DNA from 4 places in the Erwinia rhapontici genome. Region 4 is predicted to be linked to each of the others. Evidence: predicted binding sites of a transcription regulator. Region 4 holds the regulator's gene; each other region holds the start of a gene.
The links. The regulator PurR, encoded in region 4, represses purine synthesis genes. The targets are predictions, from matches to a motif close to CANGCAAACGTTTGCNTG.

Region 1: the regulator PurR is predicted to act here: its motif matches at 1,823-1,840, upstream of purL (phosphoribosylformylglycinamidine synthase).
Region 2: the regulator PurR is predicted to act here: its motif matches at 1,631-1,648, upstream of cvpA (colicin V production protein).
Region 3: the regulator PurR is predicted to act here: its motif matches at 1,452-1,469, upstream of LJN55_RS21280 (NCS2 family permease).

Annotation. Positions count from the first base shown of each region.
Region 1 covers NZ_CP085627.1:3,769,083-3,772,252, forward strand. The annotation lists gene purL (phosphoribosylformylglycinamidine synthase) at 1-1,734, opposite strand, end outside; gene mltF (membrane-bound lytic murein transglycosylase MltF) at 2,005-3,170, shown strand, end outside.
Region 2 covers NZ_CP085627.1:3,483,667-3,486,836, forward strand. The annotation lists gene purF (amidophosphoribosyltransferase) at 1-1,009, opposite strand, end outside; gene cvpA (colicin V production protein) at 1,046-1,531, opposite strand; gene dedD (cell division protein DedD) at 1,865-2,614, opposite strand; gene folC (bifunctional tetrahydrofolate synthase/dihydrofolate synthase) at 2,604-3,170, opposite strand, start outside.
Region 3 covers NZ_CP085627.1:4,609,682-4,612,851, reverse strand. The annotation lists gene soxR (redox-sensitive transcriptional activator SoxR) at 1-452, shown strand, start outside; gene LJN55_RS21285 (glutathione S-transferase family protein) at 479-1,141, shown strand; gene LJN55_RS21280 (NCS2 family permease) at 1,599-2,948, shown strand; gene LJN55_RS21275 (Na+/H+ antiporter) at 3,124-3,170, shown strand, end outside.
Region 4 covers NZ_CP085627.1:2,240,606-2,243,775, reverse strand. The annotation lists gene LJN55_RS10570 (C40 family peptidase) at 1-841, shown strand, start outside; gene cydH (cytochrome bd-I oxidase subunit CydH) at 884-973, opposite strand; gene purR (HTH-type transcriptional repressor PurR) at 1,268-2,293, shown strand; gene punR (DNA-binding transcriptional activator PunR) at 2,290-3,170, opposite strand, start outside.

The DNA.
Region 1 (3,170 bases), 1.5 Mb from region 4:
TTCACCGATCACGGCGTACGGTGCGCGCTCACGTTTACACAGCGCATCAAACAGCGCCAGGCTATCCGGCGATACAGCCAGAACATAACGTTCCTGAGATTCGTTACACCACACTTCCAGCGGGCTCATGCCTGGCTCATCGTTAAGGATGTCACGCAGGTTGAAACGACCGCCACGTTCGCCGTCGCTCACCAGCTCCGGCATGGCGTTAGACAGACCGCCCGCGCCCACGTCATGGATAAACAGAATCGGGTTCTCTTCACCCAACTGCCAGCAGCGGTCAATCACTTCCTGGCAACGACGTTCCATTTCCGGGTTGTCGCGCTGTACGGAAGCGAAATCGAGATCCGCGTCAGACTGGCCTGAGGCCATTGAAGACGCCGCTCCGCCACCCAGGCCGATGTTCATTGCCGGGCCACCCAGCACGATCAGCTTGGCACCAATGGTGATTTCACCTTTCTGCACGTGGTCGGCACGAATGTTACCGATACCGCCTGCCAGCATGATCGGTTTGTGGTAACCGCGCAGCTCTTCGCCGTTATGGCTGTTAACGCGTTCTTCGTAGGTACGGAAGTAACCCGTCAGCGCCGGACGACCAAATTCGTTGTTAAATGCCGCGCCACCCAGAGGGCCTTCGGTCATGATGTCCAGTGCCGTCACAATACGGTCCGGCTTACCGAAATCTTCTTCCCACGGCTGTTCAAAGCCCGGGATACGCAGGTTAGAAACAGAGAAGCCGACCAGACCCGCTTTCGGTTTAGCGCCACGCCCGGTTGCGCCTTCATCACGAATTTCGCCACCGGAACCGGTCGCCGCACCCGGCCACGGAGAAATCGCCGTTGGGTGGTTATGGGTTTCAACCTTCATCAGGATATGCGCATCTTCCTGATGGAAATCATAGCGGCCCTGTGGATCGGCGTAGAAGCGCCCTACCTGAGAACCTTCCATAACGGCCGCATTGTCTTTATACGCTGACAGCACATGGTCCGGGGTTTTCTCGAAGGTATTTTTGATCATCTTGAACAGCGATTTCGGCTGCGTTTTGCCATCAATCACCCAGTCGGCGTTGAAGATTTTATGACGGCAGTGCTCAGAGTTAGCCTGAGCAAACATATACAGCTCGATATCGTTCGGGTTGCGCCCGAGTTTTTCAAACGCCGCCTGCAGGTAGTCGATTTCGTCATCGGCCAGTGCCAGGCCCAGTTTGATATTGGCCTGAACCAGCGCGTTGCGGCCTTCACCCAGCAGGTCGACGCTTTGCAGCGGTGCAGGCTGATGATGAGCAAACAGCGCATCGGCCTGGCTCAGATCGGCAAAGACGGTTTCCATCATGCGGTCATGCAGCAGTGCAGCCAGCTCTGACCACTGCGCTTCGCTCAACTGCGGTGCCTTCACATAGAAGGCCAAGCCGCGCTCAAGACGCAGTACCTGAGGGAGATCGCAGTTGTGGGCGATGTCTGTCGCTTTCGAAGACCACGGCGAGATAGTGCCAGGACGCGGAGTGACCAGCAGCAGGCGGCCTTCCGGGGTATGTTCAGCCAGAGAGGGACCGTATTTCAGCAGACGCTGCAAACGGGATTTTTCATCCTCGCTCAGCGGCGCGCTGACATCGGCAAAATGGACGTACTCAGCGTAAATATCACTCACCGGCAGGTGAGCATCCTGAAAGCGGGTCAGCAGTTTGTTAATACGAAATGCCGACAGAGCGGGCGAACCACGCAGAATTTCCATCATTAAAGATCTCTCGTCTCGAAGCGCCGGGCGACGCTTCATTGGGCGCAACAGGGGAAAACGGGCGGTATTATAGAGAATCCCCACCGGTTACGAAACCGTTTGCGCAGAATTAATCGCGATAAGGAATTGACTGAAAAACGCACAAAACAGGTGGATTTCAGTTGCGGAGCTGCGCGGAGTTGAGCAGAATGCCCCACGCTCAGGACCAATTATAGACAATAAATACTGCCATAGAAGACAGATACCTGAGAACCATCGAGAGATAACTATTTGAAACGCCTTAAATTTAATTATCTGCTGGTCGGGCTGATCACCGTGCTTCTTGCGCTGGCACTGTGGCCCTCGATACCGTGGTACGGCGGTTCGACCGACCGTATCGCACAGATAAAATCGCGGGGAGTGCTGCGTATCAGCACCATAAATTCTCCGCTGACTTACTACACAGTCAATCAATCCCCAGCGGGTATGGACTACGAGCTGGCGAAGCGCTTCGCCGATTATTTAGGGGCTAAGCTGGAAATCACCGTGCGTCCGAACCTGGGCGATCTGTTTGATGACCTCGAAGATGATAAAGCCGACATGCTGGCGGCAGGGTTAATTTACAATAATGAACGGCTGGCGCGTTTTCGTGCGGGTCCGTCTTACTATTCTGTTTCACAACAGCTGGTGTACCGTATCGGCGCACCACGGCCGAAAAATTTGGGCGATCTGAAGGGGCGCCTGACGGCGGCGTCAGGATCGGCTTATCTGTCGACCCTGCGTGAAATGAAAGCGCATCAGTACCCCGATCTTGACTGGGCGATCTCGACCGATCAAACGCCTCAGGGCCTGCTGGAAGCCGTGGCCGATGGCAAACTCGACTATACCGTGGGCGATTCCGTCACTATCGCGCTGATGCAGCGCATCCATCCACAGCTGGCAGTGGCTTTTGATATCACGGATGAAGAGCCGGTCACTTGGTATGTCCAGCGTGAACAGGATGACAGCATGAATGCCGCGCTACTCGACTTCTTTAATCAGATGGGCGAAGAAGGCGCAATGGCCCGTCTGGATGAGAAGTACCTGGGGCACGTCGGCACGTTCGATTATGTCGATACTCGCACCTTTCTGCGTGCCATTGACGGAACGCTGCCAGACTTCCAGCCACTTTTCGAGAAGTACGCGCAGGTTATTGACTGGCGTTTACTGGCAGCCATCTCTTACCAGGAGTCCCACTGGAACCCACAGGCCACATCCCCGACTGGCGTGCGTGGCCTGATGATGCTGACGCGCAATACTGCGGATAGCCTGAATGTCAGTGACAGGACCGATCCGGAACAGAGCATTCGTGGCGGCAGTGAGTATCTGGTGCGTATGATGGAAAAGGTACCGCCAACGATCCCTGAAGACGAACGCATCTGGTTTGCTCTGGCGGCGTATAACATGGGTTACGCCCA
Region 2 (3,170 bases), 1.2 Mb from region 4:
TGATAAAGGTACGGCCGACATAACGGTTTTTCACAAAGCCCTGACGGTAGGGCTTGTCGAGAATACGCGCCATCTCCAGTGCGATATCGCAGGAGGTTTCAGGGATTGGAATCACCACATCGATATCCAGATCTTCCCACTCGCGGGCAATCTTGGCACCGAGTTTGGTGCCCATACGCACGCGGGCGCTGTAAACCGAAATCTTATCGAGGAACGAATCCGGGCGTGCAAAGTAAACGTACTCGAACAGGCACGGATTCCACTTTGGATTTTCAGCACACTGACGGGTGGACAGCTGGCCTTTCACGGTCACATACACCGCTTCGCCCGGTGCCACATCGCGCAGGAACTCAAAGCCAAGGGTATCCAGCGCCACGCTCTCTGAAGCCACCATATACTCGATACGGCCATCAGCCATAGCGCGTTTGCCGATCACCAGTGGACGAATACCGTTAGGATCGCGGAATGCCACCAAACCGTGGCCGATGATCATCGCCACGCAGGCATACGCACCGCGAACACGCTGATGAACCGCGGCAACGGCGGAGAAGATGTTCTCTGCTTCCAGCGGGTCATGCTGGAAACGATCCACTTCCTGCGCAAAGATATTCAGCAGGATTTCAGAATCAGAGGTGGTATTCACGTGACGACGACCCGTTTCGAACAGCTCTTTACGCAGTTCGTGAGCGTTGGTCAGGTTGCCGTTATGGGCAAGAGTAATACCGTAAGGGGAGTTTACGTAGAATGGCTGGGCTTCAGAAGCACTTGAGCTTCCTGCCGTGGGGTAACGAACGTGGCCGATACCCATATTGCCTTGCATACGTTGCATGTGGCGGGCTTCAAATACATCGCTAACCAGACCGTTTGCTTTGCGCAGACGGAAGCAATTCAATGCATCAATGGTAACGATGCCTGCGGCATCCTGCCCACGGTGCTGAAGCACCGTTAACGCGTCATAAATCGACTGGTTGACCGGTGCAAAACCGGCGATCCCGACAATACCGCACATATTGACATTTCCTCATAAGCCGCAACCCCGGTTCGATTACCGGGGCAAAAAACTCGACGTGCTTTTCAGGTAATCAAAAAACCACCTGATAATACTACTGAACTGAGGGATTAGCTGGGACTGTTGCCAGTCCGGACTCTTAGAAAAACCGGTGAATGTGTCGAGGAAAAACAGCATGGCTGAAACGATCAGCACACCGCGTAATGCCCCAAAACAGACGCCAAGGACTCTGTCGGTTCCCGACAGGCCGGTTTTTTCAACCAGCGAACCAATAACGTAGTTAACAATGGCCCCGACAATCAGGGTAGCAATGAATAACACCGCTACGGCGATTCCATTTCGAACCAGTTCGTCTTCAAATCCTGTGAACCAGACGGCAAGGAAGGAGTAGTAATGACTGGCGACAAAAAATGCGCAACCCCAGGTGACGAGAGAAAGAGCTTCCCGAACAAACCCTCGGATCAGGCTAACAAGAGCCGAAAAACCAATAACCGCAATAATGACGTAATCTATCCAGACCATGAACGCTTCCAGTGACCATGCCCCTGTATCAGCCGCTCTCCCCTTGTAAGCACAGGTGCAAGGGGATACTGCCTCAGTTCGGGGCGAATTCTAACAGAAAAAGAAAACGTTTGCGTAGCGTTTTACTGACGCGATTTAAATAAACGAGAACGCTTAAAAAAACCCCTTCCGGACACCGATTTCAACGGCCCGGACCCCACCACGCAATACCTTGATTTGCCAGCATCATCACGCACGACGCCCGGAGTGACGAGGTGTCGGCTCCGGGCGCAGGGTGATCATAGCTATCGCAATAATAGTCCGTCGCTGAGAGAAACAACGGACCAGAACGGCTTATTTAACACTGTACGGTTTAACAACTCCGCCCAGCCCCGAGATCCCCTGCAATGTGCCAACGGCAGCCTGCATTTTCGCTTTCGAAGCATCCGGCCCCACGTAAATACGGGTAATTTGCCCCTGTACCGGCGTGGACGGAACGGTAAAGGCGCGGTAGCCCGACAGGCGCAACTGTGCGACGATCTCATTCACTTTTGCCGCATTTTTCAACGCACCCAGCTGTACAACCCAGGCCTGCCCTGATGGCGCTGATTCCGTCACTGGTGGCTGGCTCTCAACAGGCGCCTCCACTTTCGGCTCAGGCTTCTCAACCGGTTTCGGTTTTTCAACAGGTTTAGGCTTCTCGATCGGTTTTTCGACCGGTTTAGGCTGCGGCTTCGGCTTTTCCACCACTTTCGGCGGTTGCTGCTGCGCAGGCTTCACCGGCGGCGGCGTCACTACCGTTGGCTGGTTATGAGACTGCGGCGCGGTGGAGCCGCTGTCGGCCTGCGAGGAGTTGTCGTTAGCATTGCTACCCGCACTGATCGCCGCCCCTGCCCCTTCCGGCGGTTGTGCCGGTAAGGTTTGCGTCACAGGCGGAACCAAATCGGTTTCCTGCTGGTCTTCGGGTTTCGGCACCAGAGGAATAGCCGCAAACTCTTCTTTATAGTGCTTCTTTTTACCATCGAGTAAGCCGGGCAGCACAATCACACCCAGCGCCACAATGATAATGGTTCCGACTAAACGGTTTTGAAACTTACTTGCCACTGCCGTTCTCCGTTTCCATCGTTTCCATGACCTGTGCCACGGTGTGGAACGAACCACACACCAGCACAATATCCTGTTCGGTTGCCTGTTGCAGCGCCTGTCGCCAGGCAAGCTCAACCGAGCCAAACGCCTGTGCACCCTCAAGATGCACCATCAGCTGTTCAGCGGTGGCACCGCGCGGACCGTCGAGCGGTGCACAGTACCAGTAATCCACCTGCGGCGAGAGGCATGCCAGCGTACCGGCAATGTCTTTATCATGCAGCATGCCTACCACCGCATGTACCTTGCCGTTGCGTGGCACTTCTGCCAGGCGCCCCGCCAGATAGCCTGCCGCATGGGGGTTGTGCGCAACATCAAGGATCACCCGCGGTGATTCGGCGACCGTCTGAAAACGACCGGGCAACATGGCCAGGTGCAGTGAACGACGGATTATTGCCTCATCAACGTTAAGCGGGGATGCACGCAGCGCCGCAAGTGCGGTAGCCGCATTCGGCAATGGGACTTGTGGCAACGGCAGCTGCTCCACAGTGCCGTGGGCATCGCGGAAAGACCAGCT
Region 3 (3,170 bases), 2.4 Mb from region 4:
GTAATCCCAACAAGCGCGAGCTGACCCCCGGCGATGTGGCACAGCGTTGCGGTGTGGCGGTTTCGACGCTGCATTTCTATGAAAGCAAAGGATTAATCAGTAGTTTCCGCAACCCCGGAAATCAACGGCGCTACACGCGTGATGTGCTGAGGCGTGTGGCGGTGATCAAGATTGCCCAGCGTATCGGCATCCCACTTGCGACTATCAGCGACAGCCTGATGCAGTATTCCCCGGGCAAGCGCATGACGACAAAAGAGTGGGCGGTGCTGTCGCAACAGTGGCGTGACGAACTGGACAGACGCATTGAAACGTTGACGCACCTGCGCGACGATCTGGACGGCTGCATCGGCTGTGGTTGTTTGTCGATGGAAGACTGCCCGCTGCGTAACCCGAACGACCGCCTGAGCGAGCAGGGCACTGGGGCGATACTGTTGGATGTGAAGAGCGTTTGACTATACTCAGGCTTTAAGGAGCGAATATGATCACCGTACACCATCTGAATAATTCGCGATCGCAGCGCGTGCTGTGGTTGCTGGAAGAGTTGAACGTGCCCTATCAGATCAAACGTTATCAGCGTGAAGCGAGCATGCTGGCACCTGAGGCCCTGAAAAAAGTCCATCCGCTAGGTAAATCTCCGGTAATTACCGATGGCAATCGTGTGGTGGCCGAATCCGGCGCGATCCTGGAGTATCTGGAAGCGCAGTATGACGCTGAAGGTCTGCTGAAACTTTTCGATGAAGAAGAGGTGATTCAGTCGCGCTACTGGCTGCACTATGCGGAAGGGTCACTGATGCCGCTGCTGGTAATGAAACTGATTTTTAGCCGGATGGGCAAAGCCCCGGTGCCCTGGCTGTTACGTCCCATCGGCAGCGCCTTTGGTCAAGGGGTTCAGAAGGGCTACCTCGACCCGCAGATCACCACCCATCGCCAGTTCATCGAACAGCATCTTGCCCAAAATGAATGGTTCGCCGGTAGCCGCTTCAGTATTGCGGATGTGCAGATGAGTTTTCCGCTGCAGGCGCTCACCGCGCGCGGTGGCGCGGCCGACAGCCCGGCGATTCAGGCCTGGTTGCAGAAGGTGCAAAGCCGTGCTGCCTGGCAGCGTGCGCTACAACAGGGCGGTGAGGTCCGTCTCGACTGAATGCTTTTCTTTTCTTGAGTGACAAACGTTTCAACTCGCAACCGTCGGCAGGCCGTCATAAGAAAGCGCTATTAGAGTGCGCACGGCACTGCCGTTACCCTCATAAGCGTTGATAGCAGACGTGTGTGCAAATCAATAATTATGCAAATTTATGCGTGAAGAAGTGTTGAAAATGCACCATTAAACACAGGATAATCGTTTGCGCAGGAATACTCGTCATACTTCAAGCCGCAGATGCGTTGGCGTTGCCCGCCTGCGACGCGAATGATATCGAGTATCAGCACAGCAATTAGGCGGTTTTTTGCGTGGAATAGTAAACGTTTGCCTTTATCCGGTCTGCGCCTCGCCCTGAGGTTTTTGTACCGCGTATATTGCGCCAGGGATGCAAACGTCGACTACCGCTGGGAAACAGGGGTACCACGCAGCGATAACTCATAAGAAATCTCAGGGGATTACGATGTCAGCTCCTTCTCAACCGGCCAGCGGCTCTTTAGACGCCTGGTTCAAAATTTCTGCGCGCGGTAGTAGCGTCCGTCAGGAAATCCTGGCCGGTCTTACGACCTTCCTGGCGATGGTCTATTCCGTGATTGTGGTGCCCTCGATGCTGGGCAAAGCAGGTTTCCCGCCGACGGCGGTCTTTGTGGCGACCTGCCTGGTGGCCGGTTTTGGTTCACTGCTGATGGGGTTGTGGGCCAATCTGCCGCTGGCGATTGGCTGCGCGATCTCGCTGACGGCATTCACCGCCTTTAGCCTGGTGCTGGGCCAGCAGATCAGCGTACCGGTTGCGCTGGGTGCGGTGTTCCTGATGGGCGTCCTGTTTACCCTGATCTCTGCAACCGGCATTCGAGCTTGGATATTGCGTAACCTGCCGATGGGCGTGGCGCACGGCACGGGCGTGGGCATCGGCCTGTTCCTGCTGCTGATTGCCGCTGACGGTGTGGGCCTGGTGGTGAAAAACCCGGGGCCTGGCCTGCCGGTTGCGTTGGGTCACTTCCCCTCTTTCCCGGTGGTGATGACGCTGGTCGGGCTGGCGGTGATTTTTGGTCTGGAGAAGCTGCGTGTGCCTGGTGGCATCCTGCTGACGATTATTGCCATCTCGGTGCTTGGCCTGATCTTCGACCCGGCGGTGACCTATCAGGGGTTGTTCGCGATGCCAAGCCTGAGCGATGCGCAGGGTAACTCGCTGGTGTTTAGCCTGGATATCCTTGGGGCATTAAAACCGGCGGTGCTGCCAAGCGTGCTGGCGCTGGTGATGACGGCGGTATTTGATGCCACCGGCACCATCCGTGCAGTCGCCGGGCAGGCGAACCTGCTGGATAAAGACAACCAGATTATCAATGGCGGCAAGGCCCTGACGACGGACTCACTGAGCAGCATTTTCTCAGGTCTGGTCGGTGCGGCCCCGGCAGCCGTTTACATTGAGTCGGCAGCCGGAACGGCAGCAGGCGGTAAAACGGGTCTGACAGCCATCGTGGTCGGTGTGCTGTTCCTGATGATCCTGTTCCTGTCGCCGCTGGCGTACCTGGTTCCGGGTTATGCCACCGCACCTGCGCTGATGTATGTCGGCCTGCTGATGTTAAGCAACGTGTCCAAAATCGATTTCAGTGATTTTGTTGATGCAATGTCTGGCCTGCTGGCAGCCGTCTTTATCGTTCTGACCTGTAACATCGTTACCGGTATTATGCTCGGTTTCGGTTCACTGGTGATTGGCCGCATCTTTGCCGGTGAATGGCGCAAGCTGAATGTGGGCACCGTGCTTATTGCGGTAGCGCTGGTCGCTTTCTATGCCTGCGGTTGGGCGATATAATTCTGTTTCGGGGCCGGGATCGCTGGCCCCACCTTAAGATGACACTGATTTTCCCTTCCTAACGCACATCCTGTTTTTCATCGTCTCCCTAATTTGCTTTACTATCTACCAGGGTATTCGCTATCAATGTCTGCCTGTGTTTAAAGCCTATCGGAAGACGTATAAAAAGGATCGCATGGAAATTTTCTTTACCATTCTCATTTTGACGCTGGTTGTGTCGCT
Region 4 (3,170 bases):
TTTCACTCAGCTGTTCTTCAACATGGCGCACGCATCGCCACATGCCCCTATTAATGCAAAACAGCAAAAAGCCGAAAGCAATACTGCACGTGTAGATGACCGCCGTAAGCGCCGCCCGGTAAAAGCCACTTCGACCAAAAAAGTCAAAGAACCTGTCAGTAAGAAAGCCAAAGAAACCGCTAAAAAAGAACCCTCTAAATCAGCACGGCTTCTGCTGGCAAAAAAACTGAAAGAGAAAGAAAAGAAAAAAACCAGCGTGGCCCCGGTGCGTAATGCGAAGGTGGAGAAGAAAACACTGAGTAAAAAACTCGCGGCCAGCAAAAAAGCAGATAAAAAACATTATGGTCGTCAACGCGCAGGCAGCAAAGCCACTGACGATGATAACGATGCTCTGAACGCCCCGCTCAAACTCAGCAAAGCGCATCGCGCTCGCTACCAGAAAGCACGTGAGACGGCGATGAACAAGCTGATGGGCCAGCTCGGTAAACCTTATCAATGGGGCGGCACCTCTCCGAAAACCGGTTTCGACTGCAGTGGTCTGGTGTGGTATGCCTATAAAGACCTGGTGAAGTTCAAGATCCCACGCACGGCTAATGAAATGTACCATCTGCGTGATGCGGCTTCGATTAAGCGCGATCAGTTAGAGAAAGGTGATCTGGTCTTCTTCCGTATTAACGGACGTGGCACAGCAGATCATGTTGGCGTCTATCTGGGTGGAGGGAAATTTATTCAGTCTCCACGGACAGGTAAAGATATTCAGGTCAGTGCGTTGAGCGAAGATTACTGGCAGGAACATTACATCGGTGCGCGCCGTATGATGACGCCTAAAACGATTCGATAATGCGTGTGGGTTCGGGAAGAGTTTCCTCCTCCCGTGCAAGAATTAATGCATTACCGCCGTAAAACTAAACGCAATAATCATCAGCAGTGAACCCACAACGGTCAGCGCCGTCATTTTCATATCAGTGTTCATTCTCTCTCCTCAATAACCTTGTTATTAGTAAGCCAACAGATTTTCCCACAGTTACCCGTAAAAATCTCGTTTTCTGTGCGCAGCCTTGTTAGAATTCTTTATTCCGTTGCGCAACACCGTTGGCAACGTGTAAAAGTCAGCACTGCATGTCACTCTACGGACGATTTTACCCCTTCCCGACCCTTTGAGACAGCACCCAAAATAATTCTGGTCGGGAAGGAATGGCTGTACCCAGGCAAACGTTTAACCAATTAGTTATCAAGATGTTACGATAACACCAGGAGTACGATTTTCATGGCAACAATTAAGGATGTGGCAAAGCGCGCCGGTGTTTCAACCACCACTGTGTCTCACGTGATTAACAAAACGCGCTTTGTAGCCGAAGAGACGCGCGAAGCGGTATGGGTTGCAATCAAAGAATTGCATTATTCCCCCAGCGCCGTAGCCCGCAGTCTGAAGGTCAACCACACCAAAACCATTGGCCTTCTGGCAACATCCAGTGAAGCGCCCTATTTTGCAGAGATCATTGAAGCAATAGAAAACCGCTGCTTTGCCAAAGGCTATACGCTGATTTTGGGCAATGCGCACAACGACCTGCAAAAGCAACAGGCCTATCTGTCAATGATGGCGCAAAAACGCGTCGATGGGCTGCTGGTGATGTGTTCAGAATATCCTGACACGTTGATTTCTATGCTGGAAGATAACCGTAATATTCCGATGGTCGTCATGGATTGGGGCGAATCACGCGGTGATTTCACTGATACCGTGCTTGATAATGCTTTTGAGGGTGGTTACCTGGCGGGGCGCTACCTGATCGAACGCGGGCACCGCGATATCGGCGCGATCCCAGGCCAGCTTGAGCGTAATACAGGCGGTGGCCGCCATGCCGGATTCCTGAAGGCACTGGCAGAAGCGGGCATCACTTTGCGCGATGAATGGCTGGTGCAGGGCGATTTTGAACCTGAATCTGGCTATCGCGCCATGCAGCAAATTTTGTCGCAGAAGCAGCGCCCAACGGCCATTTTCTGTGGCGGTGATATTATGGCCATGGGCGCGATTTGCGCAGCAGATGAAATGGGGCTACGCGTACCGCAGGATATTTCAGTGATCGGTTATGATAACGTGCGCAACGCCCGCTACTTTACGCCCGCACTGACCACCGTCCACCAGCCAAAAGAGCGTCTGGGCGAAACCGCTTTTGATATGTTGCTGGACCGTATTACCAGCAAGCGCGAAGATCCGCAAACCATTGAAGTTCACCCTTCACTGATCGAGCGTCGTTCCGTTGCCGATGGTCCTTTCCGCGACTACCGCCGTTAATCACTCACCTGCCACTGGCCAGGATGTTCGCTTAACCACTCTGCATTCAGGGTTTCTGTGCTCCCCAGATAGTCCAGTAACCAACTTAGCGCCGGTGAGGCGCTTTGTTCCGACCAGCTGAGATAACAGGGACTGTCGGGAAACGGGGACGTCAGCGTCACTTCTCCTAACACGCCTTGTTGCAGCCAGGGCTGGGCAAAATGACCGGGTACCATCCCAACACACAGCCCGGCTCGCAGGCAGTCAAACGCACTTTCCCAGTCAGGCACCACCAGCCGTCGTTGATTATCTAATGTCCACGTGGTGCGTTTCGGCAAGGCACGTGAGGTATCTTCCAGCACCAGCGATGGCCACTCACGGATTAACGTCTCGCTTAACGGTCCCTCATGGCTCAGCAGAGGATGTGACGTTTTCACCACGCAGCGCCAGTTAAGACTTCCCATATCACGAAAAGCAAAACGTCCTCGTACCGGGATCGCCTGAGTCGCACCGATCGCAACATCGACGCGACCGTCAGCCAGCGCATCCCACACACCGTTGAACACTTCCGGCATGATATGCAGTTCCATATCCGGAAAATGCCGGTAGAAATCCACGACCAGCTGCCGGGTGCGTGCCGGGCGCACAATTCTGTCGACCGCGATATTGATTTGTCCCCGCCAGCCGTTAGCCACCTGTTGACAGCGTGTGCGAGTGGCGAGCATTTTTTTGATAACAGCACGACCTTCTTCAATGAAAACCCGTCCGGCGTCCGTCAACTCCACATCACGATGACGACGCTCAAACAGACTCACGGCCAGCCAGGCTTCCAGCTGGCGCACGGTATAACTTACTGCGGAGGGGACGCGATGCAATTCCGCCGCAGCAGCGGTAAAGC